DNA from 3 places in the Pseudomonas sp. Tul2A7 genome. Region 1 is predicted to be linked to each of the others. Evidence: predicted binding sites of a transcription regulator. Region 1 holds the regulator's gene; each other region holds the start of a gene.
What was found. Region 1 encodes FliA, which starts transcription of late flagellar genes. Its sites were predicted from a motif close to CTAAAGTTTNNNNNNNNNNNGCCGNTAA; they were not measured.

Region 1 (10,690 bases):
AGGTCGAGGTGGAAGATTTCGTTGACGTTGACCAACGGGAACGCAAACGCCTGATTGCCGAGCATGACCATCAGGGTTGGCATGATCGCGAGGGTCAGCGGCACCTTGATGACGATCTTCGAGCCCTGGCCCTTGGTCGAATAAATGTTGATCGAACCGTTGAGCTGGGAAATCTTGGTCTTCACCACGTCCATGCCGACACCGCGGCCGGAGACGTCGGAGATCTCGGTCTTGGTCGAGAAACCCGGGGCGAAAATCAGGTTGTAGCACTCGGTGTCGCTGAGGCGATCGGCCGCGTCCTTGTCCATCACGCCGCGTTTAACCGCGATGGCGCGCAGGACGTTCGGGTCCATGCCTTTGCCGTCATCGGAAATCGACAGCAGGATGTGGTCGCCCTCCTGTTCGGCCGCCAGCACCACGCGACCGCCACGGGCCTTGCCCGACGCTTCGCGTTCTTCCGGCGACTCGATGCCGTGGTCGACCGCGTTGCGCACCAAGTGGACCAGCGGGTCGGCCAGGGCCTCGACAAGGTTTTTGTCGAGGTCGGTTTCTTCGCCCACCAGTTCCAGGTTGATCTCTTTCTTCAGTTGACGCGCCAGATCTCGAACCAGACGCGGGAAGCGCCCGAAGACCTTCTTGATCGGCTGCATCCGCGTCTTCATGACGGCGGTCTGCAAGTCAGCCGTGACCACGTCGAGGTTCGACACGGCCTTTTGCATGGCTTCATCGCCGCTGTTCAGACCCAGGCGCACCAGACGGTTACGCACCAGCACCAGCTCGCCAACCATGTTCATGATTTCGTCGAGACGCGCCGTGTCAACGCGTACGGTGGTTTCGGCTTCGCTTGCCGGTTTTTCCGGTGGCGGTGTTGCCGGCGCACGGGCCGGAGCCGGTGCAGCAGCGGCAGCCGGTTTTGGCGCTTCGGCTTTTGGCTCAGGCTTGGCGGCAGGCTTGGGCGCTGCAGCAGCGGCCGGTGCCTTGGCGGCAGGCGTGGCGACGGTCGAAGCACTGCCAGCAGCGGCGGTGCCGACTTCGGAGAACTTGCCTTTACCGTGCAATTCGTCGAGCAGCGATTCGAACTCGTGATCGCTGATCAGATCACTGCCGGCAGCGGCGGCCGCTGGAGCAGCCGGCGCCGGTGCCGAAGCAATCGCCGACTCCAGCGCGTCCACGGCAAAGTTGCCCTTACCATGCAACTGATCGAGCAGGGCTTCGAATTCGTCGTCGGTGATGTCGGAGCTGTCGCCCTTGGCCGGCGCCGCAGGGGCTGTCGCCGCTGGTGCAACCGCGTCCACCGCGAACTGGCCCTTGCCGTGCAACTGATCAAGCAACGACTCGAACTCGGCATCGGTGATTTCATCGCTCGCGGCTTCATTGGCCGTTTGCGCAGGTGCAGCAGCGGCCGGGGCTTCAGCTTCAGCCTTGACGGCGTTCAGCGAGTCCAGCAGTTGTTCGAATTCGTTATCGGTGATGTCGCCCGACGCGTCGCCTTCGACGACCAGTTCTTCGATCATCTCGGCCACTGGCGAAGCCGGGGCTTCGTCCGCCGATTGCGGTTCGGCCAGACGCGCCAGGGCGGCCAGCAGTTCCGGGGTGGCCGCGGTGATCGGCGCACGCTCACGAACCTCAGTGAACATGCTGTTCACCGCGTCCAGTGCTTCGAGGACAACGTCCATCAGTTCTGCATCAACGCGACGCTCACCCTTGCGCAGGATGTCGAACACGTTTTCGGCGATGTGACAGCACTCCACCAGCTCATTGAGCTGAAGGAAGCCGGCGCCCCCTTTTACAGTGTGGAAACCGCGAAAAATTGCGTTGAGCAGATCTGCGTCATCCGGGCGGCTTTCCAGCTCGACCAGTTGTTCGGACAGTTGCTCAAGAATCTCGCCGGCCTCAACCAGGAAATCCTGAAGGATCTCTTCATCGGCGCCGAAGCTCATTAATGGGGTGCTCCTACAGGTCTAAAAACCCAAAAAACCTAAAATTCCAAAACTCTAGAACCCGAGGCTGGATAACAAATCGTCCACATCGTCCTGACCGGACACAACGTCTTCTCGTTTATCGGCATGAATCTGCGGACCTTCACCCTGCGAGAGATGTTTTTGTGGATCTTTTTCTGCAAGCATCGCGGCGCGGTCATGTTCGATGCCCGCAAAGCGGTCGACCTGACTGGCCATGAGCACGAGTTTGAGCAAATTGCTTTCGACTTCGGTGACCAGCTGGGTCACACGCTTGATCACCTGACCGGTGAGGTCCTGGTAATCCTGGGCCAGCAGGATGTCGTTGAGATTGCTCGACACCGCACGGTTGTCCGTGCTGCTGCGTGACAGAAAACCGTCGACCCGGCGCGCCAGTTCACGGAACTCTTCAGCCCCGACCTCGCGACGCATGAAGCGACCCCAATCGGCGCTCAAGGTCTGCGCTTCATCAGCCAGACTGTTGACCACCGGTGTGGCGCTTTCCACCAGATCCATGGTGCGGTTGGCCGCGGCTTCCGTCAGCTTGACCACATAGCCCAGGCGTTCGGTGGCGTCGGTGATTTGCGACACTTCCTCGGCCTGCGGCATGTTCGGGTCGATCTGGAAGTTGACGATCGCACTGTGCAGTTCACGTGTGAGCTTGCCCACTTCCTGGTACAGGCCACGGTCACGGGTCTGATTGAGCTCATGGATCAGTTGCACAGCGTCGCCGAACCTGCCTTTTTCAAGGCTTTCGACCAGTTCGACCGCGTGTTTTTTCAGGGTCGACTCGAAATCGCCCTGTGAAGATTCGTTATGCTCCATAGCTCCCCCGCGCGTTCATCAGCCGATGCGTTCGAAAATCTTCTCGATTTTGTCTTTCAACGCCTGAGCCGTGAAAGGTTTGACTACGTAGCCGTTCACACCGGCCTGAGCGGCCTCGATGATCTGCTCGCGCTTGGCTTCTGCAGTCACCATCAGCACTGGCAGGTGCTTGAGCTTTTCATCGGCACGCACGTGGCGCAGCAGGTCGATACCGGTCATGCCCGGCATGTTCCAGTCCGTTACCAGAAAGTCGATGCTTCCGCTGTTGAGCACTGGAATGGCAGTCACGCCATCGTCAGCCTCGACGGTGTTGGTGAACCCAAGATCACGCAGCAGGTTCTTGATGATCCGCCGCATCGTTGAGAAGTCATCAACGATGAGGATTTTCATGTCTTTGTTCAATTCGACCTCCAAGCAGTCTTAAACGCGCCCAGCACCTGGACGCGCCACTTCAATCAATCGGCGCAGCACTCAAAGACTGTCTGGAGCACAACAGAGCAAGACCGGTGCCGTTCATCACCGCACCAGCCTCGTTCGCAGTGTCCCCACACTGCCTTCAGCGCGCTCGCCACTCCCCCAAACGCCCCCGCAAACGGGCCGCGCACTGGCTGTGTAACTGGCTGACCCGCGATTCACTGACGCCAAGGACTTCACCGATCTCCTTGAGGTTCAGCTCTTCGTCGTAGTACAGCGCCAACACCAGTCGCTCACGCTCCGGCAAATTGGCAATCGCGTCCGCCAGCGCCGCCTGGAAGCGTTCATCTTCCAGATCGCGTGACGGCTCCATATGAGCACTCGCGCCATCCTCGTGCAGCCCTTCGTGTTCGCCGTCCTGCAACAGGTCGTCGAAACTGAACAGGCGACTGCCCAAAGTGTCATTCAAAATCCCGTAGTAATCGTCGAGACTCAATTGGAGTTCGGCCGCAACCTCGTGATCTTTAGCATCACGGCCGGTTTTAGCTTCAATTGAGCGAATTGCGTCGCTGACCATCCGGGTATTGCGGTGAACCGAGCGTGGCGCCCAGTCCCCTTTGCGCACTTCGTCGAGCATCGCGCCGCGGATTCGTATGCCCGCGTACGTTTCGAAACTGGCGCCTTTGCTGGCGTCATATTTGGTCGAGACTTCGAGCAGGCCGATCATCCCGGCCTGGATCAGGTCTTCGACCTGCACACTCGCCGGCAAGCGTGCCAGCAAGTGATAGGCAATGCGTTTGACCAGTGGCGCGTAACGCTCGATCAACTCGTACTGCGCGTCACGTGCCGACTTCTTGTAGTAGTTCATACCGCTTGCTGTCATAGCACGGGCCCTGCCGTTTGCTGCACGAGGCGCTCGACGAAAAACTCAAGGTGGCCACGCGGGTTGGCGGGCAGCGGCCAGGTGTCGACCTTCTGCGCGATCGCCTTGAACGCCAGTGCGCACTTGGAACGCGGAAAGGCTTCGTACACCGCGCGCTGCTTCTGCACCGCTTTACGCACGCTTTCGTCGTAAGGCACGGCGCCGACGTATTGTAGAGCGACGTCAAGGAAGCGGTCCGTGACCTTGGTCAACTTGGCGAACAGGTTGCGCCCTTCCTGCGGGCTCTGCGCCATGTTGGCCAGCACGCGGAAGCGGTTCATGCCGTAATCGCGGTTGAGCAGTTTGATCAGCGCGTAAGCGTCGGTGATCGAGGTTGGCTCGTCGCAGACCACCAGCAACACTTCCTGCGCGGCGCGTACAAAACTGACTACCGAGTCACCAATACCCGCAGCGGTGTCGATCACCAGTACGTCGAGATTGTCGCCGATGTCGCTGAACGCCTGAATCAGACCGGCGTGTTGCGCCGGGCTCAGGTGCACCATGCTTTGCGTGCCGGACGCGGCCGGGACGATGCGGATGCCACCGGGGCCTTGCAACAGCACGTCGCGCAACTCGCAACGGCCTTCGATGACGTCGGCCAGCGTGCGTTTAGGGGTCAGCCCCAACAATACGTCAACGTTCGCCAGACCGAGGTCGGCGTCCAGCAGCATGACCCGACGGCCAAGCTCTGCCAGCGCCAGCGACAAGTTCACTGACACGTTAGTCTTGCCGACGCCACCTTTGCCGCCGGTCACCGCGATCACCTGTACGGGATGCATGCTGCCCATGTTATTTCTTTACCTTGTCTTGCATAGACGGAGGCCACATTACTGGCTGCGCGTTCACAACCGGAACAATGCATGGCAGACCATCGATGTAGGTACAAAAACTGTTCATGAATACCTCAGCCTACCTGCTTGGTCGGGCTGTGATAGATATCAGCGAACATGTCAGCCATGGCTTCTTCGCTGGGTTCTTCCTGCATTTGCACGCTGACGGCGCGACTGACCAGTTGATGACGGCGCGGCAGATGCAAATCATCCGGAATCCGTGGGCCATCGGTCAGGTACGCGACCGGCAATTCATGACTGATCGCCAGGCTCAACACTTCGCCAAGGCTGGCCGTTTCATCCAGTTTAGTCAGGATGCAGCCGGCAAGCCCGCAACGCTTGTAACTGTGATAAGCGGCGGTTAGAACCTGTTTCTGGCTGGTGGTTGCCAAGACCAGATAATTTTTTGAACGAATGCCACGTCCGGCCAGACTTTCCAGCTGCATGCGCAGCGCCGGATCACTGGCTTGCAGGCCGGCAGTATCGATCAATACCACGCGTTTGCGCAGCAGTGGATCCAGTGCCTGCACCAGCGATTGGCCCGGATCGACGTGAGTTACCGGCACATTGAGAATGCGGCCCAGCGTCTTCAGTTGTTCCTGAGCGCCGATGCGGAAACTGTCCATGCTCACCAGCGCGACATTCTGCGCGCCGTATTTCAGCACATAACGCGCGGCAAGCTTGGCGAGAGTAGTGGTCTTGCCCATGCCGGCAGGGCCGACCATGGCAATCACACCGCCCTCTTCCAGCGGCTCGACTTCCGGCACGGCAATCATCCGCGCCAGGTGTGCGAGCAACATGCGCCAGGCCTGACGGGGTTCTTCGATATCAGTGATCATCGCCAGCAGATCGCGCGACAACGGGCCGGACAGACCGATACGTTGCAGACGACGATACAGATTGGCTTGCGCTGGACGGCTGCCTTGCAGCTGATTCCAGGCCAGAGTGCCGAGCTGAACTTCCATCAGCTCGCGCAGGCTGTTCAATTCAAAACGCATCGAATCCAGTGCGCGCGGATCAACACCGCCGGAAGACTGCGCAGGCGCCGGGGCCGGACGCGCCGGGGCGGCGTAAGTCGGCTCGCTCAGCGGTTCAGCGGCAGTCAGCGGCAAACCAGCGGTCAACGGCAGGCCGGCGAAGATCTGGCGGTTGCTATTGCCATCGGCTTCGCCACGCAGGCTCAACTCGGCCTGGGCGGTGACGATGCGCGACTGGGTCTTGCGCAGCTCGTCTTCGAGTTCCATGTTCGGAACCCGTGGCGCCAGCGCCGACAATTTGTAATCCAGTGCCGCCGTCAGCTCGACACCGCCGGCAATGCGGCGGTTGCCAATGATGGCGGCATCAGCGCCCAGCTCATCACGAACCAGCTTCATGGCCTGACGCATATCGGCGGCAAAGAAACGCTTAACTTGCATAAACCACTACCTCAGCCGTTGGGCCCTACTGTCGCAACGATGGTCACTTGCTTGTTGTCCGGTATTTCCTGGTAGGCCAGCACATGCAATCCAGGGACTGCGAGGCGGCCAAAGCGCGAGAGCATCGCGCGGATCGGGCCGGCGACCAAAAGGATCACCGGCTGACCTTGCATTTCCTGACGCTGCGCCGCTTCGATGAGCGAACGCTGCAGCTTCTCGGCCATGCTTGGCTCCAGCAGAACGCCCTCTTCCGAGCCTTGTCCTGCCTTCTGCAGACTATTGAGCAATATTTGTTCCAACCTTGGTTCCAAGGTGATCACAGGCAGCTCGGACTCAGTGCCTACAATGCTTTGGACGATGGCGCGAGATACGCCGACGCGCACAGCGGCGACCAACGCGGCGGTATCTTGACTCTTCGCGGCGTTGTTGGCGATGGCTTCGGCAATGCTGCGGATATCGCGCACCGGCACGTGTTCGGCGAGCAGCGCTTGCAGCACTTTGAGCAACTGCGACAACGTGACCACGCCCGGCACCAGCTCTTCAGCCAGTTTCGGCGAGCTTTTGGCCAGCAATTGCATGAGTTGCTGCACTTCTTCGTGGCCGATCAGCTCACTGGAGTGCTTGTACAGAATCTGGTTCAAGTGCGTGGCGACCACGGTGCTGGCGTCGACCACGGTGTAACCGAGCGATTGTGCCTGGGCCCGCTGGCTGATTTCGATCCACACCGCCTCCAGGCCGAAAGCCGGATCTTTGGCGTTGATCCCGTTGAGCGTGCCGTAGACCTGGCCCGGGTTGATCGCCAGTTCGCGATCCGGATAGATCTCGGCCTCGGCGAGGATCACCCCCATCAGCGTCAGTCGATAGGCGCTGGGCGCCAGATCGAGGTTGTCACGAATATGCACAGTGGGCATCAGGAAGCCCAGATCCTGCGAGAGCTTCTTGCGCACGCCCTTGATCCGCGCCAGCAATTGCCCGCCCTGATTGCGGTCCACCAGCGGGATCAGGCGATAGCCGACTTCCAGGCCGATCATGTCGATCGGCGTCACGTCATCCCAGCCCAGCTCCTTGGTTTCCATGGCGCGGGCCGGCGACGGCAGCAGCTCCTGCTGACGTTTGACCTCTTCCAGCGCCACGACCTTGGCCACGTTCTGCTTCTTCCAGAACAGGTACGCGCCACCAGCGGCCAGCGCGGCCATGGTCAGGAACGAGAAGTGCGGCATGCCCGGCACCAGGCCCATGACCGCCATCATCCCTGCCGCCACCGCCAGCGCTTTCGGCGAGGCGAACATCTGGCGATTGATTTGCTTGCCCATGTCTTCCGAGCCGGAAGCACGGGTCACCATGATCGCTGCTGCTGTGGATAACAACAGTGATGGCAATTGCGCCACTAAACCGTCACCGATGGTCAGCAAGGCGTAAACCTTGCCGGCGTCGGCGAAGCTCATGTTGTGCTGGAAGATACCGACGGCCATACCGCCGATGAGGTTGATGAACAGAATCAGCAGGCCGGCGATGGCGTCACCACGGACGAACTTGCTGGCACCGTCCATCGAACCGTAGAACTCGGCCTCTTGGGCGACTTCTTGGCGGCGCGCCTTGGCCTGGTTCTGGTCAATCAGACCGGCGTTGAGGTCGGCGTCGATCGCCATTTGTTTGCCGGGCATCGCATCGAGGGTGAAACGCGCGCTCACCTCGGAAATCCGCCCGGCACCCTTGGTCACCACGACGAAGTTGATGATCATCAAAATCGCGAAGACCACGATACCGACCACGTAGTTACCGCCGATCACCACTTCACCGAAGGCCTGAATCACCTTACCGGCAGCGGCGTGGCCGTCCTGACCGTGGAGCATCACCACCCGCGTCGAGGCCACGTTCAACGCCAGCCGCAGCAAGGTCGCGACCAGCAGAATCGTCGGGAACACGGCGAAATCCAGCGGTCGCAGCGCATACACGCAGACCAGCAGGACGACGATCGACAGCGCGATGTTGAAGGTGAAGAACACGTCGAGCAGGAACGGCGGAATCGGCAACATCATCATTGCCAACATGACCAGCAGCAACAACGGCACGCCCAGATTGCCTCGACTGAGGTCGGCAACATTCGAGCGAGCTGTGTTGAATAACTGAGAGCGATCCACCGGTTTTCCCCGTTCCTTTAAAGCAAACTTTTGACGCCCAGAGCGGGCTCACGGGGGGTACTGCAAGAAGCTTTCCAACTTTTGCCGGTGTGATGAAACAGAGGTGTTCAACTGAGGATTTTGCTGATTGGGCTGACGCTTTCGCGAGCAGGCTCGCTCCCACAGGGAATCGCATTCCAAATGTCAGAGTGAAATGCAATCCTCTGTGAGCGCGCCTGCTCGCGAAGGGGCCAGTGAAGACGGCGCCAATCGCCTTTTAACTTTGGCTACTTGGCAATCAGAGTAAGCGTCCGCCCAACACACCTTGCGCGATTAAACGGGCGCCCACCTATGCGGTTGCAGTTCGGTAATCTCACTCGCAGAACCGCTGTCCCGTTCAATCGGGACAGCGAGTGTTGGCGTCTCGACAGCAAGTTTTTTATCCAAGCGATAAACGACCACTCATCGGATTTCGTCTGATACCTGTCAACTCTGACAGGTGCGCACTTTCCCGTTGCCTGTTTTAATGAGTCCATCAAGGCGTTGTCGACTTACTAATTATTCGATTGATGCACTTGATTGATTTCTTCCAAGACGAAGACTTCATTTCAAAATCAATGATTGCAATACCTAAGAGCAACATCACCAGCCTTTTAGATTTGGCTGCCTGTACTTACCAACGCTCGAGTCTATCAATACCGAGGAGAATGAAATGACTACTGACTTTACCAACCTGGATGACTTCACCGATTTTACAAAAGCGTACTGGAACGGTTGGTCCCCCATCGACGGCGGGGAATTGATTACAACTGGAGATCACCAGTATTATCTTAATTACCCTAGAGCGACTGGAAAGATCACTAAAACAATTACGTTAGAATCCGGAAAACTATACGAATTCAACTTCAGCTACAACACCAACCTCCACGATGGTCCCGAAATTACTTTAAGCTTAGGCGCTGAACAACTGATGCGCCAGAAGCTCCCGAAGACATGGGAACAATGGCATGAATTTGAGGGACTGTTCAAACCGAAAGACACCACCAGCGATGCCACCTTGTCTTTCAGTGCAACTGATATTGCCGACCTTGACAACATCCGAATCAGGCTTGTACCGGAGAATGAACTCGCAGCAAAAATGAAAAAATTCGACATGCAGAATTCACCGAAGGTGGTTTGAAAAATAGTCGATTGGGGGTCAGTGTTGCCCCCTTCAGGAGCAGGCTCGCACGCAGGGCACTGGGGCCATCCCGGAGACTTTCGGTGGTTGCGGGATTGCTTCGCTCCTTACTCTCGTGGGTAGAAAAATCAAAAGATCACAGCCTTCGGCAGCTTCTACAGTTTCGTATTTCAACTGTAGGGGCTACCGAAGGCTGCGATCTTTTGCTTTAAACGAAACGCCGGTCACTGCGCGATCAGAATCTGCTTGGGCAAAATTTCGCCGAACTTGAGTTCTTTGCCATTGAGGTACTGCGTACCGCGTAGCAACTGCTCTCCCTCCACATCGACGAAATCCTCATCCATGTACATGAAAACCACCTTGGTCTCCGGCGCACGGGTCCCGGGACCTGCCAGATGACCTTCCAGCAGATTGAGTGCCCAATGGAACTGGATGACCGGCAACTCGCCGAGTTGAATCAGGTGATCATCTTGCAGCGATCGAAAATCCTTGCGCGCCGTGATGCGTAACGTGCGACCGACCCTTTCAAACGTCGGCTTGCCAAAGCGCACTGCCAGATCAGGGCCGGTCGCCCATTGATCCATGTAATACCTGGGCGAGGTAAACAGTTCGAACAAGGCCTGGTTGTCGCGAATGTTCCCCGCCGCATCAAACAGGTAGTTGTAGGAATAGTGGTAAGCCAGGCCGTCCAGCTCTGGCCTGATGGCATTCACCGGATTGTTGAGATACCCCGGGATATAGACATTGGCCATTTGCACAAAGTGGGTGAAGTCCAGATCCAGATCGAAGCACGCCGTGTAACGGATGCTCTGTTCCTTCGGGTTCTCCTCCAGTCGACCTGAAACAAAGTCCAGTGTCATTCCTTCAAGCTTTTTATAGATAGCCTCTGCCATGATCGTGCTCTCTGCGCTACGGGACTATTCCCATGCCCATGGCACCTCAGCGGGAGCGAAGCGTCTACTGTCAGAACTATCAGGTTGGGCGGGTTTTCGGACAGACGGTAGACCGGGCCTGCCCCCCGTCTTC
Region 2 (10,690 bases), 2.8 Mb from region 1:
TCAAGGGCAATGAAACTCGGTTGCAGCTCCAGGCCATTGCCGGGGATTTTCAGGCTCTGCGGGCGCAAGGTCGGGTTGTTCATCCACAGTTGCAGGCGATCGACCAGCGCCGTCGAATAGTCATCGATCAGATGCCCCTGAAGATGAGATTGCGCGAGCAGGGATTGCGCGCTGTGGTTGGCCAATTGCACCCGCCGCTCCTCATCGAGCACCAGAATACCGGTGCGCATGCGTTGCAGGATCAGCGCGTTGAGGGCTTCGAGGCCGACCACTTCACTGGCACGCTGCTCGGCAAGGGTTTCGCTGACTTCGAGGCGGCGGATCAACCCCTGCACCAGCAACGACGCGGCAAAACACAGCGCACCGAGGGTGCCGGCTTGCAGGTATTCATTGGCATTCAGCGGATGGTTGAAACTCAGCAGGAAACTCGAACCGACGATGCCCAGCGCACCGATGGCGGCGATCAACAGCCCGATGCGCCGCCGTAGCAGGGTGTTGCTGATCGCCACCGAGACAATCAGCAAATTGCCCAGCGCGCTGCCGACGCCGCCCGCCGCAAAGAACAAAGCGCATAAAAGCAGGACATCAACGAGGGCCAGACTGAACAGTTGCGCTGGCCGTCGGGTGTTCTCAAGGAACACCACCAACAGAATGTTGAGGATCAGATACAGCCAGCTGCCACCGCGCAGCAATTCGTCGTTGGCTGACGTCAGCAGGCGGTTGTCCATGTTGCTGGAGATCAGCAGCACCAGGGTGATGCCGACGCTTAAACGGTAAAGATGATAAAGGCGCAGCAGGCGCTGCGCCTGTTTGCTGTCGGCGCTGGTGGCCTCAGCGATCACTGGCACCCGGGCCTTGCTCAAGGTGAGCCTGGCTGCAATACCACTGTTGTTGCACGCTTAGCGCGCGGTCGCGCGGTAGATGCACGCCGCAATGGGCGCAGCGCACCATCGGTGGCGCGTCCTGTTCGCGAGGGGCGCGATTGGATTGATTGGACGCGGCAGGCGCCTTGAATTTACGCCACAACCATATCGCGGCGAAAATCACGACGATCCAGAACAATAAACGAAGCATGATGAGCGGCTTTTTGACTGATGATCCGGCAGTTTAGCCAAGGACCTGACAAGCGCACAGCCTAATAAAGCGCGGGCATGAAAAAGGGAGATCCGCAGATCTCCCTTTTCTGTACCGTCAGTGTGATCAGTCGAACACGCCGAAAGTCATGTAGCTGAACCACGAGCGGTCGGTGTTGCTCGACTCAGGCTCTGGCTCTTCGATCACGTCGCCGTTTTCGTCTTTAGGCTTGAGCTCGTTCGGGATCGCGTCTTTCGCGTCCTGGAACTGCTTCTGCACGTCCTGGTTGGCGCGGGTTTCGCCCGGCGGCAGCGGTGGACGCGACTCGATCAGACCCAGAGTCGCCTTGCTCAGGAACGAGCGGTTGTCGGCTTCGGCAACCCGTGGCACGAACTGACCGTCCTGCAGGCTCGGGTGGTTCGGGTAGTTGAGCTTCAGGGTTTCCAGGCTGGTGTTGGCCAGTTCGTCCAGGTGCAGACGCTGGTAAGCCTCAGTCATCACCGCCAGGCCGTCGCCGACCGATGGGGTTTCCTGGAAGTTTTCCACTACATAACGGCCACGGTTGGCAGCGGCTACATAAGCCTGACGGGTCAGGTAGTAGTCGGCCACGTGGATTTCGTAGGCCGCCAGCAGATTGCGCAGGTAGATCATGCGCTGCTTGGCGTCCGGCGCGTAGCGGCTGTTCGGGTAGCGGCTGGTCAGCTGGGCGAACTCGTTGTACGAGTCGCGCGCGGCGCCCGGGTCACGCTTGGTCATGTCCAGCGGCAGGAAGCGCGCCAGCAGGCCGACGTCCTGGTCGAAAGAAGTCAGACCTTTCAGGTAGTACGCGTAATCCACGTTGGGGTGCTGCGGATGCAAACGAATGAAACGCTCGGCAGCGGATTTTGCAGCTTCCGGCTCGGCGTTCTTATAGTTGGCGTAGATCAGCTCCAGCTGTGCCTGATCGGCGTAGCGACCGAACGGATAACGCGACTCCAGAGCCTTCAGCTTGGCTGTGGCGCTGGTGTAGCTGTTGTTGCCCAGGTCAGTCTGAGCCTGCTGATACAGCTCGGCTTCGCTGAGGTTTTCGTCTACGACTTCCTTCGATGAGCAAGCAGCGGTCAATGCGAGGATGGCGATCAGCAGCAGGTGTTTCACTTGCATGGCGGCTTGCGTCCCTATGACGGCCGCTGTCTTGGGCGGGGCCGTCCTGTTATGATGAGCGCCCCGTTGAAAAGCCTCGGGGCAAAAGACGCCGTATTTAACCACAAGCGCGCAGCCGAAACCAAAAGCTGTGCCGACGCACAGTCAGAGCATGTCCGATAAAATTGAACTTCGCGCAGAGGTGCCGTCCGAATTGGGCGGCCAACGCCTCGATCAAGTCGCTGCCCAACTCTTCGCTGAGCACTCTCGCTCGCGCCTTTCCGCCTGGATCAAAGAGGGTCGCCTGACTGTGGACGGGGCGGTCATCCGCCCTCGCGACATCGTGCATGGCGGTGCCATCCTTGAGTTGACTGCCGAGCAGGAAGCCCAGGGCGAATGGATCGCCCAGGACATCGAGCTCGACATCGTCTATGAAGACGACGACATTCTGGTGATCAACAAGCCTGCGGGCCTGGTGGTGCACCCGGCTGCCGGTCACGCCGATGGCACCTTGCTTAACGCCTTGCTGCACCACGTGCCGGACATCATCAATGTCCCGCGTGCCGGCATCGTGCATCGTCTGGACAAGGACACCACCGGTCTGATGGTGGTGGCCAAGACCATTCAGGCGCAGACCAAACTGGTTACTCAGTTGCAGAGTCGCAGTGTCAGCCGCATCTATGAGTGCATCGTGATCGGTGTCGTGACCGCCGGGGGCAAGATCAACGCCCCGATCGGTCGTCACGGCCAGCAGCGTCAGCGCATGGCGGTGATGGAAGGCGGCAAGCCTGCCGTCAGCCACTACCGCGTGCTGGAGCGCTTCCGCTCGCACACCCACGTACGGGTGAAGCTGGAAACCGGTCGTACTCACCAGATTCGCGTACACATGTCGCACATCAACTTCCCGTTGGTCGGCGATCCGGCGTATGGCGGCCGTTTCCGCATTCCGCCAGCCGCGAACCCGACGATGGTTGAATCGCTCAAGCACTTCCCGCGCCAGGCCCTGCACGCGCGCTTCCTTGAGCTGGATCATCCGACGACCGGTGAACGCATGAGCTGGGAATCGCCGCTGCCGGAAGATTTCGTCTGGCTGCTGACCCTGCTCAAGCAGGATCGCGAGGCATTCGTCGGATGAACTGGCTGACGCCGGACTGGCCTGCGCCGGCCAGCGTCAAAGCCTGCGTCACCAGTCGCGAGGGTGGCGTCAGCGAGGCGCCGTTCGATAGCCTCAATCTGGGCGATCATGTCGATGATCGTCCAGAGGCCGTTGCCGAAAACCGTCGGCGCCTGACTGAACACTTCTCTATACAGCCTGCCTGGTTGCAGCAAGTGCACGGGATTGCCGTGGCTCATGCTGATCCGGGCATTGTCGCGACTGCAGATGCCAGTTGGACGACAACCCCCGGAATTGCCTGCACGGCGATGACGGCGGATTGTCTGCCGGCATTGTTCTGCGATCGTGCCGGCACGCGTGTGGCAGCGGCCCATGCCGGTTGGCGTGGTCTGGCGGCGGGCGTGCTGGAAGCGACGCTCGACAGTCTCGATGTTCCGGCGGGAGAGGTGCTGGTCTGGCTCGGTCCGGCCATTGGCCCGCAAGCCTTTGAAGTCGGCCCGGAAGTGCGGGAAGTCTTCATCAATCAATTGCCCGCAGCGGCAGAAGCCTTCGTGCCGAGCGACAACGCCGGCAAGTTCATGGCTGACATTTATAAGCTGGCGCGCCTGCGTCTGGCTGAACGTGGTGTTACCGATGTTTATGGCGGCGGTTTCTGCACCGTGACCGATCCACGCTTCTTCTCTTATCGCCGTGCGTCACGCACCGGTCGCTTTGCCTCCCTTATCTGGCTCACCCGCTAGACTTGCCTGACCTGAATCAACCCTCTGACGCTTGAATCTCCCAGAATCGACCGCATCTACAGTGGTATCTGGCAGGTTTCTTTATTCAGGATGGTTTTTAGGTCCGGCCTGCTCAAAAGGAAGGTGACTTATGCGAATAGACCGTTTAACCAGCAAATTACAGTTGGCCTTGTCCGACGCCCAGTCGTTGGCTGTCGGCCACGATCATCCGGCGATTGAGCCGGCGCACTTGATGCAAGCCATGCTTGAACAGCAGGGTGGTTCTATCAAACCTCTGCTGATGCAGGTGGGCTTCGACGTCAACAGCTTGCGCAAAGAGCTGACCAAAGAGCTCGATCAATTACCGAAAATCCAGAACCCGACCGGTGACGTCAACATGTCGCAGGATCTGGCGCGCCTGCTCAATCAGGCTGACCGTCTGGCCCAGCAGAAGGGCGACCAGTTCATTTCCAGCGAATTGGTGCTACTTGCGGCGATGGACGAGAACAGCAAGCTCGGCAAGTTGCTGCTCGGTCAGGGCGTGAGCAAGAAAGCCCTGGAAAACGCGATCAACAACCTGCGTGGCGGCGAAGCGGTAAACGACGCCAATCACGAGGAGTCGCGGCAGGCGTTGGATAAATACACCGTCGACCTGACCAAGCGCGCCGAAGACGGCAAGCTTGATCCGGTGATCGGTCGTGACGACGAAATCCGTCGCACCATTCAGGTTCTGCAACGCCGCACCAAGAACAACCCGGTGCTGATCGGCGAACCTGGCGTGGGTAAAACCGCGATTGCCGAAGGTCTGGCCCAACGCATCATCAACGGCGAAGTGCCAGACGGCCTTAAAGGCAAGCGTTTGCTCTCGCTGGACATGGGCGCGCTGATTGCCGGTGCCAAGTATCGCGGTGAGTTCGAAGAACGCCTGAAATCGCTGCTCAACGAACTGTCGAAGCAGGAAGGGCAGATCATTCTGTTCATCGACGAACTGCACACCATGGTCGGCGCCGGTAAAGGCGAAGGCTCGATGGACGCCGGCAACATGCTCAAGCCAGCACTGGCGCGCGGCGAGTTGCATTGCGTCGGCGCGACCACGCTGAACGAGTACCGCCAATATATAGAGAAGGACGCGGCGCTCGAGCGACGCTTCCAGAAAGTGCTGGTGGATGAGCCGAGCGAAGAAGACACCATCGCCATCCTGCGCGGCCTCAAGGAGCGTTACGAGGTTCACCACAAGGTGGCGATCACCGACGGCGCGATCATCGCCGCGGCCAAGCTCAGCCATCGCTACATCACTGACCGGCAGCTGCCGGACAAGGCCATCGACCTGATCGACGAGGCGGCTAGCCGCATCCGCATGGAAATCGACTCCAAGCCGGAAGTGCTCGATCGTCTGGAGCGTCGCCTGATTCAGTTGAAGGTAGAATCTCAGGCGCTGAAGAAGGAAAGCGACGAAGCGGCGATGAAACGTCTGGAGAAACTCCAGGAAGAAATCGTCCGACTGGAACGCGAGTATTCCGATCTGGAAGAAATCTGGAACTCGGAAAAAGCCGAGGTGCAGGGTTCTGCGCAGATTCAGCAGAAGATCGAGCAGTCGCGCCAGGAACTGGAAGCGGCACGCCGTAAAGGCGACCTCAACCGTATGGCTGAATTGCAGTATGGGGTAATCCCTGATCTGGAACGCAGCCTGCAAATGGTCGATCAGCACGGCAAGAGCGAGAACCAGTTGCTGCGCAGCAAGGTGACTGAGGAAGAGATTGCCGAAGTTGTGTCGAAGTGGACCGGCATTCCGGTGTCGAAAATGCTCGAAGGCGAGCGCGACAAGCTGATGAAAATGGAAAGCCTGTTGCACAAACGGGTGATTGGTCAGGAAGAAGCCGTGGTCGCCGTGGCCAATGCGGTACGACGTTCACGTGCCGGGTTGTCCGATCCGAATCGTCCGAGCGGCTCGTTCATGTTCCTCGGCCCGACCGGTGTCGGTAAAACCGAGCTGTGCAAGGCGCTGGCTGAATTCCTCTTTGATACGGAAGAGGCGATGGTGCGGATCGACATGTCCGAGTTCATGGAGAAACATTCCGTGGCTCGCTTGATCGGTGCGCCACCGGGATACGTCGGTTACGAAGAAGGCGGTTACCTGACCGAGGCCGTGCGTCGCAAGCCTTATTCGGTGATCCTGCTGGACGAAGTCGAGAAGGCGCACCCGGATGTGTTCAACATCTTGCTGCAAGTGCTTGAGGATGGTCGCCTGACCGACAGCCATGGCCGCACGGTGGACTTCCGCAATACCGTGATCGTCATGACCTCGAACCTCGGCTCTGTGCAGATTCAGGAGCTGGTCGGTGATCGCGAGGCTCAGCGTGCTGCAGTCATGGATGCGCTGACGTCGCACTTCCGTCCGGAGTTCATCAACCGGGTCGACGAGGTGGTGATCTTCGAGCCTTTGGCGCGGGATCAGATCGCGGGCATTACCGAGATCCAGTTGGGCCGTCTGCGCAGCCGTCTGGCCGAGCGCGAGCTGAAGCTGGAGCTCAGCCCGGAAGCGATGGACAAGCTGATCGCGGTGGGTTACGACCCGGTGTATGGCGCACGTCCTTTGAAACGGGCGATTCAGCGCTGGATCGAAAACCCGTTGGCACAGCTAATCCTCTCGGGTCACTTCATGCCAGGCGAAACGGCGACCGGCAAGGTCGAGAACGACGAAATCGTTTTCAACTGAGTCCAAACGCCAATGAAAAAAGGAGGGCCCCACATTGTGGGGCCTTTTTTTTCGTTAGGCTGTTGAACTCAAAGGAAAAGGCTTGTAAAGTGCGCCCCGCAGTCAGTCGCCAAGACGGTCTCAGCTCACTGAGTTGAAATCTGAAATAAGTTGCAAATCATTAACTTGAAAGCAATTTAGGGGGTTGACAGAGGTGTTCTAGGTTGTAGAATAGCGCGCCTCAGACACACGAACGCAGCGATGCGAACGAGTGACTAGATGCAGTAAGTTTCACCGTTGTAAATTGAAATATGTAGTTCCGTGATAGCTCAGTCGGTAGAGCAAATGACTGTTAATCATTGGGTCCCAGGTTCGAGTCCTGGTCACGGAGCCAATTTCAAACCGGGGTATAGCGCAGTCCGGTAGCGCGCCTGCTTTGGGAGCAGGATGTCAGGAGTTCGAATCCCCTTACCCCGACCATTTTTGGGTCGTTAGCTCAGTTGGTAGAGCAGTTGGCTTTTAACCAATTGGTCGTAGGTTCGAATCCCACACGACCCACCATTTTTGAAACCAGTTAACGCTGGGATCGAATCTTAAGATCAGAGGCCAAAAGCGCTGATCGAAGAAGGCGATCTTTGAAAGGTCGCCTTTTTTTTACCGGGGTATAGCGCAGTCCGGTAGCGCGCCTGCTTTGGGAGCAGGATGTCAGGAGTTCGAATCCCCTTACCCCGACCATATTAAAAATCCTCGTATCGAAAGATACGGGGATTTTTTTTGTCCGACAAAAACTCATTTCCCCTTCAAGTCATCATACAACCTGCCGATAGCCCGCTAACACGAGGGGACTGCCATGGCTTCGCCCCTTGAATCTGGCCAATACAAGAATAAGGGCGTTCGTCATGTTGCTTCGTCAGTTGAATATTGCTCCCCGGGCGGCTCTGGGGTTCGCCCTGATCGCGGTGTTGGTGGCCTTGCTCGGCGTTTTTGCGCTGGGGCAGATGTCGAGCATTCGCGACAGTGAAGTCGCGGTGGAAAATCAGTGGCTGCCGAGCATTCGTGGCGGCGACGAGATTCGCGAGATCATGCTGCGTATCCGCACCATCTCGTTGCGCATGGCGCTGGATCAGGACACGAACAATATCGCCACCTACCGCAGCCAGATGGACACCCGCGACAAGGAACTGAGCGAGAAAATCGCCGCTTACGACAAACTGGTCAACACCCCGGAAGGCCAGCAGCTATACGACCAGTTCAAAAAGACCTTCGCCGCGTATCGCAGTGGCATCGCCCAATCCTTCGCCCTCGCCGAGCAAGGCAAGCGTGATGAGCTGACCAAATTGTTGCTGGTCGACATGAAAACCGTCGTCGATGGCTCCGGAAAGCAACTCAACGACCTGGCGGACCTGTTTGCCAAACAGGTCGCGGCTGAAAGTCAGAAGTCCGCTGCTCACTACGAAAACTCGCGCACGATCGTCAGCTTGTTCATTGCTTTGGCCGCGCTGGCCACGGTGGCACTGGCGATGATGCTCACGCGCAGTATCGTTCGTCCGCTGAGCAGTGCCGTGAGCGCCGCAGAAAGTGTCGCGCAGGGCGATCTGACCCGGCCAATCGAAACCCATGGCAACGATGAAGTCAGTCGCTTGCTCAAGGCTCTGGCGACCATGCAGCAGAACCTGCGTGAGACGCTGAAAGGCATCAGCGGTTCGGCCACGCAACTGGCGACCGCTGCTGATGAACTCAATGCAGTGACACTCGACAGCACACAGGGTTTGCAACAACAGAACAACGAAATCGAACAGGCTGCGACGGCTGTTAATCAGATGACGGCCGCAGTGGAAGAGGTCGCACGCAATGCGGTGTCGACGTCTGACGCGACCCGTCAATCCAGCGAGTCGGCGCATCTGGGCCAGGTGCGGGTCAGTGAGACCGCCACGGCCATCAATGCTCTGGCCAGCGATGTGCAACAGACCGGTGAGTTGGTGCAATCACTGGCCAACCAGTCGCAGGACATCGGCAAAGTGCTGGACGTGATTCGGGCGATTGCCGAGCAGACCAACCTGCTGGCGCTCAACGCGGCGATTGAAGCGGCGCGGGCCGGTGAGAGCGGCCGAGGCTTTGCCGTAGTCGCTGATGAAGTGCGGGCGCTGGCTTATCGCACGCAGCAATCGACGCAGGAGATCGAGCAGATGGTCCAGGGCATGCGCAGCGGTTCGAGCCTGGCGCTGGATTCGATGCAGGCCAGCACGGCGCGGGCGACGACCACGCTGGCGTTGGCTGAGCGTGCCGGTGAGGCGCTGCAAACCATTACCGCGTCGGTGCATGAGATCCATGAGCGCAATCTGGTCATTGCCAGCGCTGCGGAAGAACAAGCGCAAGTCGCGCGGGAAGTTGATCGCAACCTGGTGAATATCCGTGATTTGTCAGTACGTTCTGCCGCTGGCGCTAACCAGACCAGTGCCTCCAGCCATGAGTTGTCGCAACTGGCCAACGCCTTGCAGGGCATGGTGCGGCGCTTCCAGTTGTAAAACGGCAGACATGAAAAAGCCGCGTTTCTCTCAGGAGAAGCGCGGCTTGGTTTTTTCCGCTGATCAGGCGCCGTCTTGGTCTTTCAGGTGTTCGAACAGGCCTTTCGGCATCTTCTTGCCATTGGCTTCAAAGTTGGCCTTCACGTTGTTGTAGGCCTCCTGCTCGTCGATGAAACCATCATGGTTGGTGTCGATCTTGTCGAAGTCGGACTTTGGCGCGACTTTGAGGAATTCAGCGCGGGAGACCTTGCCGTCACCATCGCTGTCAGTCTTGGCCATCGAAGCATCGCCACATTTGCCTTCACCGCATTTGCCTTCCGGCGCTTTCACCGAGGTTTCCGCCGAGGCGACCATGTACCCCTGCGCCAGTGGTTGAGCGGCAAACACCGAACCGGACAACATCAGACCGCCAGCCAGTGCGGCGCCGATCAGGCCAATGGATTTTTTACCGAGGGTCGAAGTACGGGACATTTGGATTCTCCTGGGCTGCAAAACGCAACCACACGTTAAAGACGCAAGCCTGAGCAGGTGTTGCTCGGGTGTGGCCATTAGGCGGTGGCGGTGTATCGCGACTGTGTCGCCAGGCGGGGAGTTTGTAAGCGAAGGTTAGATATTACGGACGCAGATACATTACGAGACAGAATCACAAATCAAATGTAGGAGTGAGCCTGCTCGCGATAGCGGTGTATCAGACAGCATCGTTGTCGTTTGACACACCGCTATCGCGAGCAGGCTCACTCCTACAAGGTTTTTTAGTGCAGTTTCAGACGCGGTTCAGTGCCACGGCCGATCTTGCTGCCCAGCATCAGCATCGCCGTGCGGAACGGCCCATACAGCGCCATCTGGTGCATGCGATACAGCGACACGTAAAACATCCGCGCCAGCCAGCCTTCGAGCATCACGCTGCCGGTCAGGTTGCCCATCAAGTTACCCACAGCCGAAAAACGCGACAGCGAGATCAGCGAGCCGTAGTCGGTGTACTTGTACTCCGGCAGGGCCTTGCCTTCGATGCGCAATTTCAGCGACTTGGCCAGCAGCGAGGCCTGTTGGTGCGCGGCTTGCGCCCGGGGCGGCACGTTGCGATCGGTGCCCGGTTGCGGGCACGCGGCGCAATCGCCAAAGGCGAAGATGTTCTCGTCACGGGTGGTTTGCAGGGTCGGCAACACTTGCAGCTGATTGATGCGGTTGGTTTCCAGGCCGTCGATGTCCTTGAGGAAACCCGGTGCGCGAATGCCCGCCGCCCAGACTTTCAGGCTGGCCTTGATCTCGTTGCCGTCGGCGGTGATCAGGCTGTCGGCGGTCACTTCGCTGACCGAAGCGTTGGTCATCACATTGACCCCGAGTTTTTCCAGGGTCTTGTGCACCGGCCCGCTGATGCGCTCCGGCAGGGCAGGCAACACCCGTGGCCCGGCTTCGATCAGGGTGATGTGCATGTTTTCCG
Region 3 (10,690 bases), 3.1 Mb from region 1:
ACCTGACCAAACCGTTCAACCGCTCCGGCCTGGCCCAGCGCCTGGAGCGCCTGGAGCAGCGCAAGACGTTGCTCAAACCGATTCTGCAAGCGCTCGACCGTGGCAAACCGGTTGAGGTACTTAACGCCTGCATCGCGTTGTGCAAGCAGGACATCCGCTACTCGCCGCTGTGCCTGCGTTACCGTGCCGATGCGTTGCGTGATCTCAATCAGAACGAGGCGCTGGAGCGTCTCTATGACGGCATCATTGCTGATCGACCATTGCCGTGGGCGTTTGCCGGGTTGGGCAAGTTGTTGTTCAAGCGCGGGCAGATTGCGCAGGCCAAAGGTGTTTACGAAAAAGCCCTGAAGGTGTTTCCGATGATGCCGTCGCTGTATGACGGCATGGCTGATGTGCTGGTGGCTGAGGGTGATACCAAGGGCGCGCAACGGGTGCTTGAAGAGGCGATTCGCTTGTCGCCGCTGGCGGTGCGTCGGCAGGCGTTGCTCGGCAAACTGGCGATGACCAACGAAGATTTCGACACGGCTTCGCGTGCCTATCGCCAAGCAGTGTCGCAAGGCGCGCAGTCGCGCTTCAAGGATCCGGAAAGCAACCTCGGGCTGGCTCATGCGCTGATCAGCAAGGGCAGCGATCGCGGTCTCGACACGCGCACGCGGCTGGAGATCAACACCACCCTCAGCGCCGTGGCCAAAGAGAACCCGACCGATCCGGGCCTGCAGATTCGTGCACGCCTGATGAAGGCCACCAGCCTGTTGCTCAACGATGCCGAAACCGCCGACAAGCTCACCGAGCAAGCCATGATGCGCCTCGACGGTATGGAGCAATTCATGAGTCCGGAGGCGGCGCTGTTGGTCGCCAAACAGTTGCAGATGCTCGGTCAGGCCGAGGCGGGCACCTCTATGCTCAAGAGCTGTGCGGAGATCTACGGTGATGACCCGGCGGTGATGAAAGACATCGCCAAGCTCACCGATGATCCGACGATCCTCAGTTCCAGCAACGCCGCCGCCGACCTCAACCGTCAGGGCGTGCGGGTGTACAAGACCGGCAACCTGGTGGAGGCCCGCGAGGTCTTCCGCAAGGCGCTGAAGATGCAACCGAAGAACATCAGTATCGCGCTGAACATGGCCCAGTCGCTGCTCCACGGCACCGACACCAGTGTGCCGTCGGCGGAGCTGGAAGAATGTCGGGCCTGCCTGAAAATGGTCGGTCTGATGCCCGACACCGACGCGCGTTTTGCGCGTTATCAGAAGCTGAAAAGCAAGGCGTTTGGCGAATGAACCACGACGAGCAGGCTCTGGATTTTTCCACGGTGATCGCCTCCACCGTTCACGACATGAAGAACTCGCTGGCCATGCTCATGCAGGCCCACAGCCAGTGGCTGGCGCGGTTGCCAGAGGCCCAGCGCCAAGGCACGGAGCAGGGCGTGATCGACTTCGAGTTCGCCCACCTCAACGGCATGCTGGTGCAACTGCTCGGGCTGTATAAGCTCGGCGTCAACCAGATGCCGCTGCAACCGGCGTATCACGAACTTGATGACTTCATCGAGGCGCAACTGGCGGCGCATCAAGAGGTGTTCGCCAGTCGCGGCATCGTCGCCACCTATGAAGTCGATCCGCTGAGCCCGCTGGGTTTCTTCGACCGTGAACTGATTGCGTCGGTGCTGGGCAACTGCATCAACAATGCGATTCGTTATGCGCGTGAATCGTTGCTGATCACCGTCAGTGACGAGGCCGGTCAACTGGTCCTGACCATCAACGACGACGGCGACGGTTACCCGGTCGAGATGCTCGAGCGTCAGGCCGATTACGTACAGGGCATCAATCACAGCAGCGGCAGCACCGGGCTTGGCCTGTACTTCGCCAATCGCATCGCCGCGCTGCATCAGCGCAATGGTGTCGAAGGTCGCACCGAAATCAGCAACGGCGGAACGCTCGGTGGCGGGGTGTTCAGCCTTTATCTGCCGTGACACGGGTTTTTGTTTGACGCTGCTTGATATTCCGAACAGCCGGAGCCTATTTTGTACGGGTCGCCGTTCGCGGCTCGCACAATAACAAGGATTGCGTCATGACAAGCGATGGCCAGCGTTCACTCGCGCAGCGACTGACGGGCATTGATGAGATTGAATGTGTCACGCCGGATTTGAACGGCGTACCTCGGGGCAAGGTGATGACCGCCGAGGGTTTCCTCGAAGGGCGGCGTTTGCAGCTGGCGCGAGGCGTGCTGCTGCAATGCATCATGGGCGGATATCCAGCGGCGCGGTTTTACGGCAGCGATGACGGCGATCTCGCGCTGATTGCCGAACCGACCCAGATCCATCGTTTGCCATGGAGTGACGAGCCGCGTGCTCTGGCGATTTGCGACGCCGATGAACTGACCGGCGAAAGCTCCAGTCTGTCGACCCGGGGGCAACTCAAAGCGGTCATCGCTCGGTATGCGGCACGCGGTCTGGCGCCTGTGGTGGCCACCGAACTGGAGTTCTTCGTGTTCGCGCCGAACAGCGATCCGACTCAGCCGTTCCGTCCACCGGTTGGCCTCGATGGGCGCCGCGAGGAGGGGCAGTCAGCGTTCAGCGTCAGTTCCAATAACGGTCTGCGGCCGTTCTTCAATGAAGTCTATAAATGCATGGCGGCCCTCGGCCTGCCGCGCGATACCTTCATGCATGAGATGGGCGTCAGCCAGTTCGAGATCAATCTGCTGCACGGCGATCCGCTGTTGCTCGCCGACCAGACATTCCTGTTCAAGCACCTGCTCAAGGAAGTCGCCCTCAAGCATGGCCTGAGCGTGGTGTGCATGGCCAAGCCGCTGGCGCACACGCCGGGCAGTTCAATGCATATTCATCAGAGCATCGTCGAGATCGGCAGCGGCAAGAATGTGTTCAGCGATGAACAGGGTCAGCCGACCGCGATGTTCCGCCACTTCATCGCGGGGCAGCAGGCGGGCATGGCCGATTTCACCGCGTTGTTTGCACCGAATGTGAACTCCTATCAGCGCCTGTGCCACCCCTATGCGTCGCCGAATAATGCCTGCTGGTCCCATGACAATCGCGCCGCCGGTTTGCGTATTCCCGCCAGTTCGCCGGTCGCTCGTCGCGTGGAAAACCGTTTGCCGGGCGCCGATGCAAATCCGTACCTGGCGATTGCGGCCAGTCTGGCTGCGGGCTTGCATGGTATCGAGCATGAGTTGGAGCCGACAGAAGCCATTCAGGGTGAGTTCGACGTGCCGGACAATCTTTCGCTGCCGTGTACCTTGCACGCCGCACTCGAGCGTCTGAAACGTAGCCAATTGGCGAGGGAACTGTTCGGGCAGGAGTTCATCGAAGGCTACATCGCTTCGAAGACCATGGAGTTGACCAGCTTCTTTGATGAAATCACTCCCTGGGAACGGCGTGTTCTAGCAGCCCAGGCCTGACGAACTGTCGCCATCGGGCTATCGTTTGATAGCCCGGTATTTACTGCAAGGAGCCGCTCGGAACGCCGATGCGCCAAATCTGGAAATCCTTTCGAGCGCTGTATTTCGCCTCGCTGATGATGTTGATCGGCTCGGGCCTTCTATCCACTTATCTGGCCTTGCGGCTGGCCGCTGACAACGTCGATGGCCTCTGGGTCGGTGCGCTGATGGCGGCCAACTATTTCGGCCTGGTGCTGGGCGGCAAGATCGGTCACCGGTTGATCGCGCGGGTCGGGCATATCCGTGCTTATTCAGCGTGTGCCGGGATCGTCGGGGCGGCAGTGCTTGGCCACGGTCTGGTCGATTGGTTGCCGGCCTGGCTGGTGCTGCGGACCATCGTCGGTCTGGGCATGATGTGTCAGTACATGGTGATCGAGAGCTGGCTCAACGAGCAGGCGGATGCCAACCAGCGTGGTCTGGTGTTCAGCGGTTATATGATCGCTTCGTACCTTGGACTGGTGTTGGGCCAACTGATTCTGGTCATGCACCCCGGGCTGGGTCTGGAATTGCTGATGCTGGTCGCGCTGTGCTTTGCGCTGTGTCTGGTGCCCGTGACGTTGACTCGACGGATTCACCCGGCACCGCTGCATCCGGCGCCGATGGAGCCGCGCTTCTTTATCAAGCGGGTGCCGCAGTCGTTGAGTACGGTGCTGGGCGCCGGTTTGATCATCGGCTCGTTCTACGGTCTGGCGCCGTTGTATGCCTCGCAACAGGGGCTGTCGACCGAGCAGGTCGGTCTGTTCATGGGTAGCTGCATCTTTGCCGGTTTGCTGGTGCAGTGGCCGTTGGGCTGGTTGTCCGATCGTTACGACCGGGCGCTGCTGATTCGTTGCTTTGCCGGGTTCCTGGCGGTGGCGGCGTTGCCGTTGGCGGTGTTGCCGCAAGTGCCGCTTGAGGTGCTGTTCGGGGTTGGCTTTCTCTGTTCGCTGGTGCAGTTCTGTCTGTATCCGTTGGCGGTAGCGTTTTCCAATGACCACGTGGAAGGTGATCGCCGGGTGTCGCTGACCGCGATGCTGCTGGTGACTTATGGTGTCGGCGCGAGCATCGGGCCGTTGCTCGCGGGTGTGCTGATGAAGTTGTTCGGCAGTCAGAGCCTGTATGCGTTCTTCAGCTTCTTCGCGCTGGTACTGGTGTGGCGGATCCGGCCGAAAGCGGTGACCAATCTGCATCAGGTCGACGACGCGCCGCTGCATCACGTGGCCATGCCGGACAGCATGTCCAGTTCGCCGCTGGTGGCAGCCCTCGATCCTCGGGTCGATGAGCAAGTGGTGCAGGAGCAGATGGTGCAGGACCCGGTGCAGGCGCCGGCAAACCCCGAGCCTGAACCTGCTACGCCGTCAGAGCCTGCGGCAGAAGGCGAACCGGATACCGATAATCCTGCGCCCGATCTCAGCGGTGGCAGACCCTGAACTGAACAAAAACACCGCGCATAAAAAAGGGCAGTCACACCAGGGACTGCCCTTTTTGTTGGTCGCTGCGAATCACATATCGTCTTTATCGAAACGGCGTGCTTCACGTTGCAGCTGATACACGAAACGCTCGACGTTACGTGCGGCCTGACCACTGATGTTGTGGAAGCGCAGGCCGGCGAAGGTGATGTTGAGTTTTTCTTCGAAGTGCAGATAACGCAGTTCGACGGAGGTCGGCTGGTTGCCGAACAGCGGCGGGGCGATCAAGCGGTCATAGACCTGGCCCAGTTGCAGGCGGTCAGTGATATCGCCTTCGAAGCGCAGCTTGCAGCCAGTCGCGGAGATATCCAGCAGTTTGCCGTTGATCGGCGCCTTGAGCTTTTCTCCGCCCAGTTCAACGCTGACCAGATCAGTCAGTTTCAGCGCGGCGCGGAAAGCATTGCGGCGCTGGTGGTAAACCACTTCGGTCGGTAGTTCGCCGGTGTAGAAACGGTCGCCGTCGGATTCTTCAATGTTCAGCGTGCCGTTGCATTCCCAGGCGATACGAACGCCGTCGTGAAAACCTTCGACCTTGAACGGCTCGCCGGCCAGCAGAAAGCGTTCTCCATCACGCGGGATCATCTCGTCCAGTGCGATCGAAGCGCTGTCGCGGTCGACTTTGATCAGGTAGCTCTGGAAGCGCTGGCTGCGCTCATGAAAGGTGATGATCAGCGGATCGTGGCTTTCTTGCAGCTGGCGCAGGTTGCTGGAGATTTCCAGTGGCGTGGTAAGCACCTTAGGGGGCTGCGGAGCATCATCCGCGCTGAGGGCGTTGGACACGGTTTATCAATCTCCAGACAAAATATGACGACTAGCCAGCATTTTGCCAGCATGTTCCGCGGGTTGATAGAGCTGGCGCATCAACGGCTCATGCCTGGCTGAGCGGACGCGGCGTGGCGGGTTTGGCAAATGTACCGCTGGCGTTATAAAGCGCTGGCGCTTCACCACCGGTGAGGATCTTCAGCTGATTGGCCGTGGCGGCCTGCTGGATCTGGATCGACTGACCATTCTTGAGGTTGGCGGCCTGGCATTGCGCGATCAGATCGGTCAATGCGTCGCCTTGCGTCAACAACTGCTCGCCAATGCTCGACTGGCCAGCCAATTGCTCAAGACCTGTACGATCAGTCGGCAGATTGAGGCTGGCGAGGATTTCGCTGCGTTTGCGGCCATGCTGTTCAAGCAGAATGATCAACGCCTGTTTGTGCGCCAGAATTTCTTCCAGCAGCGGCATGTCGCGACCGTGCAACGCGAGGGATTCGGTTTGCAGCAACTCCAGCAATTGTTGAGCTGGAGCAAAGTCGTCGTTGATCAATTGCAATAAATTAGTGTCGTGCATGGCTGGCCTTGGGTTTTAAGCGTCCAAAAGCCTGGCGCAGGCAAAGGCCTAGCGCTGGGCTTCGAAGTTGAGCAGTTTGCTGGCTACACGGTTGCTGTCGACTTTATAGCTGCCATCGGCAATCGCGGCTTTCAACTCGGCCACACGGGCTTTGTCGACAGCAGGTTGATCGCGCAGCTTGTCAGTGACCTTCTGCAACTGTTGAGCCTCATTGCTGAGGTGTACCGATTCCCCGCTTTTTGCGGTACTGGCCTGTTCGGCCGGGGTATTCAGCGGCGCGGAGGTGCCGGTTTCGGCGGTTTCCTTGGCGTTGCTGGTACGTGTACTGCCCGTAAGTGACGAGGAGCTGTTCAAACGGCTGAAATCGATGACCATGATAAAAACCTCTGGGAATTTGGACGCTTGCCATGTTTTCGGCCATCCCCTGGAAAACTTTAGGCACATTTACAATGAGCCTTGCATGCGCCGGCGCGTGTCCTGCTGCGGCACAGTTTAGGGAACAGCCGGGGTCAGCGCCAGTTTTCTACATCGCCACTTCCACTTGGCCCGGCGCGGTGACTTGCGCCTTGATGACCCGTTGCGAGTTGAGGTTTTTTACCCGGATCTGCTCTTTCAAACCGCCATTGGCCAGTGCTTCACCGGGCATGCGCACGGCCAGCGTACCGCTACGCGCAGTGATGACCACTTGATCACCTTTGCGAATGACTTCCGCCTGTTCCAGATGAACCAGGGTAATGACCTGATCGGCTACCGTTGGTCGGGTTAATTTCTGCCCGATCGCTTCGTCTACCGAGGTCAGAAAGCCTTGGTTGATCGTGCTCACGTCGCGCTCACGCAGAGTCACGTCTTGTGGTTCGATAATCCCGGCACGTTTCAGCGGTCGGGTGGTTGTCACAATCTCGCGAAACAGGCGGACTTGAGCGGGCACGAACACAGTCCAGGGCGAGGCGCCTTCGCAGCGAACCTTCACGGTAACCCGGCCCAGCGGACGTGCCGGACTCTCCAGCGTGGCTGTCAATTCCTTGTCGCACATAGGCATGCGCATACGGGGGTCGAGCTGGTTTACTTCGATTTCGTAGCGGCCTTCCGTTTGACTGGTAGCCAGATAGTCTTCTACGGTGAACTCAAGAAAGCCCTGAGTGACGCCGATAAGCATGTCAGGCAAGGTAACCGCATCAGCAATGGCAGGGCTGCCAGCGAAAAAGCAGCAAATAGCGCCCGCAGCACAAAGCCCTCTGCGGAGGGGAGATGTCAGGCGTCGAAAAAATGTCGTTTGAGCGTTCATACGAGTTAAAAAGCAAGCGCCGTGCCGTTTAGCAATGAATGTGCGTCGCAACAACACTTGGCGTTGGTGTAGGAGTCTGGGCATGGCTGGTGTAATGGATTCGGTGAACCAGCGCACGCAACTGGTGGGGCAGAATCGCCTGGAGCTGTTGTTGTTCCGTCTCGACGGTCAGCAGCTCTACGGAATCAACGTGTTCAAGGTACGGGAAGTGTTGCAATGCCCGTCGCTGACGTTGATGCCCAAGTCCAGTCCTGTCGTGTGCGGGGTGGCAAATATCCGGGGGGCGACCATTCCGATCCTTGATCTGGCAATGGCCACCGGTTCCGGAGCGTTGAAGGACAAGAACAACCCGTTCGTGATCATCACGGAGTACAACACCAAGACCCAGGGTTTCCTGGTCCGCTCGGTGGAGCGCATCGTCAACATGAACTGGGAAGAGATTCATCCACCGCCCAAGGGCACGGGTCGCGATCATTACCTGACCGCTGTGACTCGAGTGGACAATCAGTTAGTCGAAATCATCGACGTCGAGAAAGTGTTGGCCGAAGTTGCGCCGACACCGGAAGCGATTTCGGTGGGCGTGGTCGATGTCGAGACCCAGACCAAGGCACTGTCGTTGCGTGTTTTGACGGTCGATGACTCGTCGGTGGCGCGCAAGCAGGTCACGCGTTGTCTACAGACGATCGGTGTCGAAGTGGTGGCGCTGAACGACGGCAAGCAGGCGCTGGATTACCTGCGCAAGCTGGTCGACGAGGGCAAGAAGCCGGAAGAAGAGTTCCTGATGATGATTTCCGACATCGAGATGCCGGAGATGGACGGGTACACCCTGACGGCGGAAATCCGCGGCGACGCACGCATGCAAAAGCTTCACATCATCCTGCATACTTCGTTGTCCGGGGTATTCAATCAGGCGATGGTCAAGAAAGTCGGTGCCGATGACTTCCTGGCCAAGTTTCGCCCTGATGACCTGGCATCCCGGGTAGTCGACCGGATCAAAGCAGCAGATATCAGCTAGGAGCGTTTTGCTCCTGGCGGTCAACACGATTTAAGAGGCGGCATCATTGTCTACGGGTAATTTGGATTTCGAACAGTTCCGGGTCTTCCTGGAAAAAGCCTGTGGCATTTTGCTCGGTGAAAACAAGCAGTACCTGGTCTCGAGCCGTCTCAACAAACTGATGGAGCAGCAAGGCATCAAATCCCTGGGTGAGCTGGTTCAGCGCATCCAGACCCAGCCGCGCAGCGGTTTGCGCGAGCAAGTGGTCGATGCCATGACGACCAACGAAACCTTGTGGTTTCGCGATACCTATCCGTTTGAAGTCTTGAAGAACAAGGTGCTGCCTGAAGCGATCAAGGCCAGCCCCAACCAGCGTCTGCGGATCTGGTCGGCGGCGTGCTCGTCGGGCCAGGAACCGTACTCGCTGTCGATGTCGATCGACGAGTTCGAGCGCAGCAATCTTGGCCAGTTGAAGATGGGCGTGCAGATCGTCGCCACTGATCTGTCCGGCCTCATGCTGACCAACTGCAAGACGGGCGAGTACGACAGCTTGGCGATCGGTCGCGGTTTGTCGCCGGAACGTCTGCAGCGCTACTTCGACCCGAAAGGGCCGGGGCGCTGGGTGATCAAGGCGCCGATCAAGAACCGGGTGGAGTTCCGCTCGTTCAACCTGCTCGACAGCTATGCCGCGCTGGGCAAGTTCGACATCGTGTTCTGCCGCAACGTATTGATCTACTTCTCTGCCGAAGTGAAGAAAGACATCCTGTTGCGCATTCACAGCACGTTGAAGCCGGGCGGTTATCTGTTCCTTGGCGCTTCCGAAGCGCTGAACGGTTTGCCGGACCATTACCAGATGGTGCAGTGCAGCCCGGGGATCATTTACCAGGCGAAATGATTGCATCGGCAACACAAAAAACGGCAGGCCCGCAAAGGCCTGCCGTTTTTTTATGCCCGAAGAAATTCTCCCTGACACCACAAAACCCCTGTAGGAGTGAGCCTGCTCGCGATAGCGGTAGCACATTCAGCATCATCGATGCCTGACCCACCGCTATCGCGAGCAGGCTCACTCCTACAGGGACAGTGGTGTGTATGAGATGGACGGCAAGCGGCAGAAAAGCGGCATCCGGCGGAAACCGGTTGCCGCTTTTCTGGCATTGCCGCTTTGCCGACTCCCGGCAAAGCCCCGGTTTACGCGGGTTTTGTGGTTTGGCACGGCGCTTGCTAAAGCTCAGTTACGAAAAACCGGTCACCTGAAGGTTCCCGACATGAGCATCAGCTTCGATAAAGCGCTCGGCATTCACGAAAAGGCATTGGGCTTCCGCGCCCAGCGTGCCGAAGTGCTGGCCAACAACATCGCCAACGCCGATACCCCGAACTACAAGGCGCGGGATCTGGACTTCTCCAAAGTGCTTGAAGCACAGACCCAGAAAAACGCCAACGGCACCATCGCGTTGAACATGACCAACAGCCGTCACATCGAAGCTGAAGGCCTGGGCAACGGCGACGAATCGCTGATGTATCGCACGCCGATGCAACCTTCGATCGACCAGAACACCGTGGACGCCCAACTGGAACAGTCGAACTACGCGGAAAACGCCGTCGGCTTCCAGGCCAGCTTCACCCTGCTCAACAGCAAATTCAAAGGGCTGGTATCAGCCCTGCGCGGAGAGTAATTCATGTCCCTGTCCAGCGTTTTCAACATTGCCGGCAGCGGCATGAGCGCACAAACCACACGTCTGAACACCGTGGCCTCGAACATCGCCAACGCCGAGACCGTCTCGTCGAGCATCGACCAGACCTACCGCGCCCGTCACCCGGTATTCGCCACCATGTTCCAGGGCGGCCAAAACGCTGGCAGCAACTCGCTGTTCCAGAGTCAGGACGCGGCCGGTCAAGGCGTACAGGTGCTCGGCGTGGTCGAAGACCAGAGCAACCTCGAAGCGCGTTACGAGCCGAATCATCCGGCGGCTGACGCCAAAGGCTACGTCTACTACCCGAATGTCAACGTGGTGGAAGAAATGGCTGACATGATTTCCGCGAGCCGTTCGTTCCAGACCAACGCCGAAATGATGAACACCGCCAAAACCATGATGCAGAAGGTACTGACCCTCGGTCAGTAATAAGGGGCGACTGCCATGAGTGTTACCGATACCACCAGCACGCCGAGCCTGAAGGACATT

Region 2: the regulator FliA is predicted to act here: its motif matches at 7,524-7,551, upstream of ACOYXJ_RS13850 (methyl-accepting chemotaxis protein).
Region 3: the regulator FliA is predicted to act here: its motif matches at 6,642-6,669, upstream of flgM (flagellar biosynthesis anti-sigma factor FlgM).

The regions. Positions count from the first base shown of each region.
Region 1 covers NZ_CP186499.1:247,036-257,725, forward strand. Annotated here, with positions in the region: gene ACOYXJ_RS01235 (chemotaxis protein CheA) at 1-1,940, opposite strand, end outside; gene ACOYXJ_RS01240 (protein phosphatase CheZ) at 1,995-2,783, opposite strand; gene ACOYXJ_RS01245 (chemotaxis response regulator CheY) at 2,802-3,173, opposite strand; gene fliA (RNA polymerase sigma factor FliA) at 3,340-4,080, opposite strand; gene fleN (flagellar synthesis regulator FleN) at 4,077-4,907, opposite strand; gene flhF (flagellar biosynthesis protein FlhF) at 5,024-6,364, opposite strand; gene flhA (flagellar biosynthesis protein FlhA) at 6,376-8,505, opposite strand; gene ACOYXJ_RS01270 (hypothetical protein) at 9,197-9,664, shown strand; gene ACOYXJ_RS01275 (hypothetical protein) at 9,889-10,557, opposite strand.
Region 2 covers NZ_CP186499.1:3,058,306-3,068,995, forward strand. Annotated here, with positions in the region: gene ACOYXJ_RS13800 (ATP-binding protein) at 1-842, opposite strand, end outside; gene ACOYXJ_RS13805 (PP0621 family protein) at 832-1,074, opposite strand; gene ACOYXJ_RS13810 (outer membrane protein assembly factor BamD) at 1,201-2,217, opposite strand; gene rluD (23S rRNA pseudouridine(1911/1915/1917) synthase RluD) at 2,369-3,331, shown strand; gene pgeF (peptidoglycan editing factor PgeF) at 3,328-4,050, shown strand; gene clpB (ATP-dependent chaperone ClpB) at 4,181-6,745, shown strand; tRNA gene ACOYXJ_RS13830 (tRNA-Asn) at 7,043-7,118, shown strand; tRNA gene ACOYXJ_RS13835 (tRNA-Pro) at 7,128-7,204, shown strand; tRNA gene ACOYXJ_RS13840 (tRNA-Lys) at 7,210-7,285, shown strand; tRNA gene ACOYXJ_RS13845 (tRNA-Pro) at 7,383-7,459, shown strand; gene ACOYXJ_RS13850 (methyl-accepting chemotaxis protein) at 7,624-9,249, shown strand; gene ACOYXJ_RS13855 (HvfA family oxazolone/thioamide-modified RiPP metallophore) at 9,313-9,720, opposite strand; gene ACOYXJ_RS13860 (NAD(P)/FAD-dependent oxidoreductase) at 10,002-10,690, opposite strand, start outside.
Region 3 covers NZ_CP186499.1:3,754,108-3,764,797, forward strand. Annotated here, with positions in the region: gene ACOYXJ_RS16875 (response regulator) at 1-1,277, shown strand, start outside; gene ACOYXJ_RS16880 (sensor histidine kinase) at 1,274-1,966, shown strand; gene ACOYXJ_RS16885 (glutamine synthetase family protein) at 2,167-3,408, shown strand; gene ACOYXJ_RS16890 (MFS transporter) at 3,477-4,856, shown strand; gene ACOYXJ_RS16895 (flagellar brake protein) at 4,929-5,675, opposite strand; gene ACOYXJ_RS16900 (flagella synthesis protein FlgN) at 5,764-6,231, opposite strand; gene flgM (flagellar biosynthesis anti-sigma factor FlgM) at 6,280-6,606, opposite strand; gene flgA (flagellar basal body P-ring formation chaperone FlgA) at 6,755-7,516, opposite strand; gene ACOYXJ_RS16915 (chemotaxis protein CheV) at 7,599-8,531, shown strand; gene cheR (protein-glutamate O-methyltransferase CheR) at 8,578-9,405, shown strand; gene flgB (flagellar basal body rod protein FlgB) at 9,776-10,183, shown strand; gene flgC (flagellar basal body rod protein FlgC) at 10,187-10,630, shown strand; gene flgD (flagellar hook assembly protein FlgD) at 10,646-10,690, shown strand, end outside.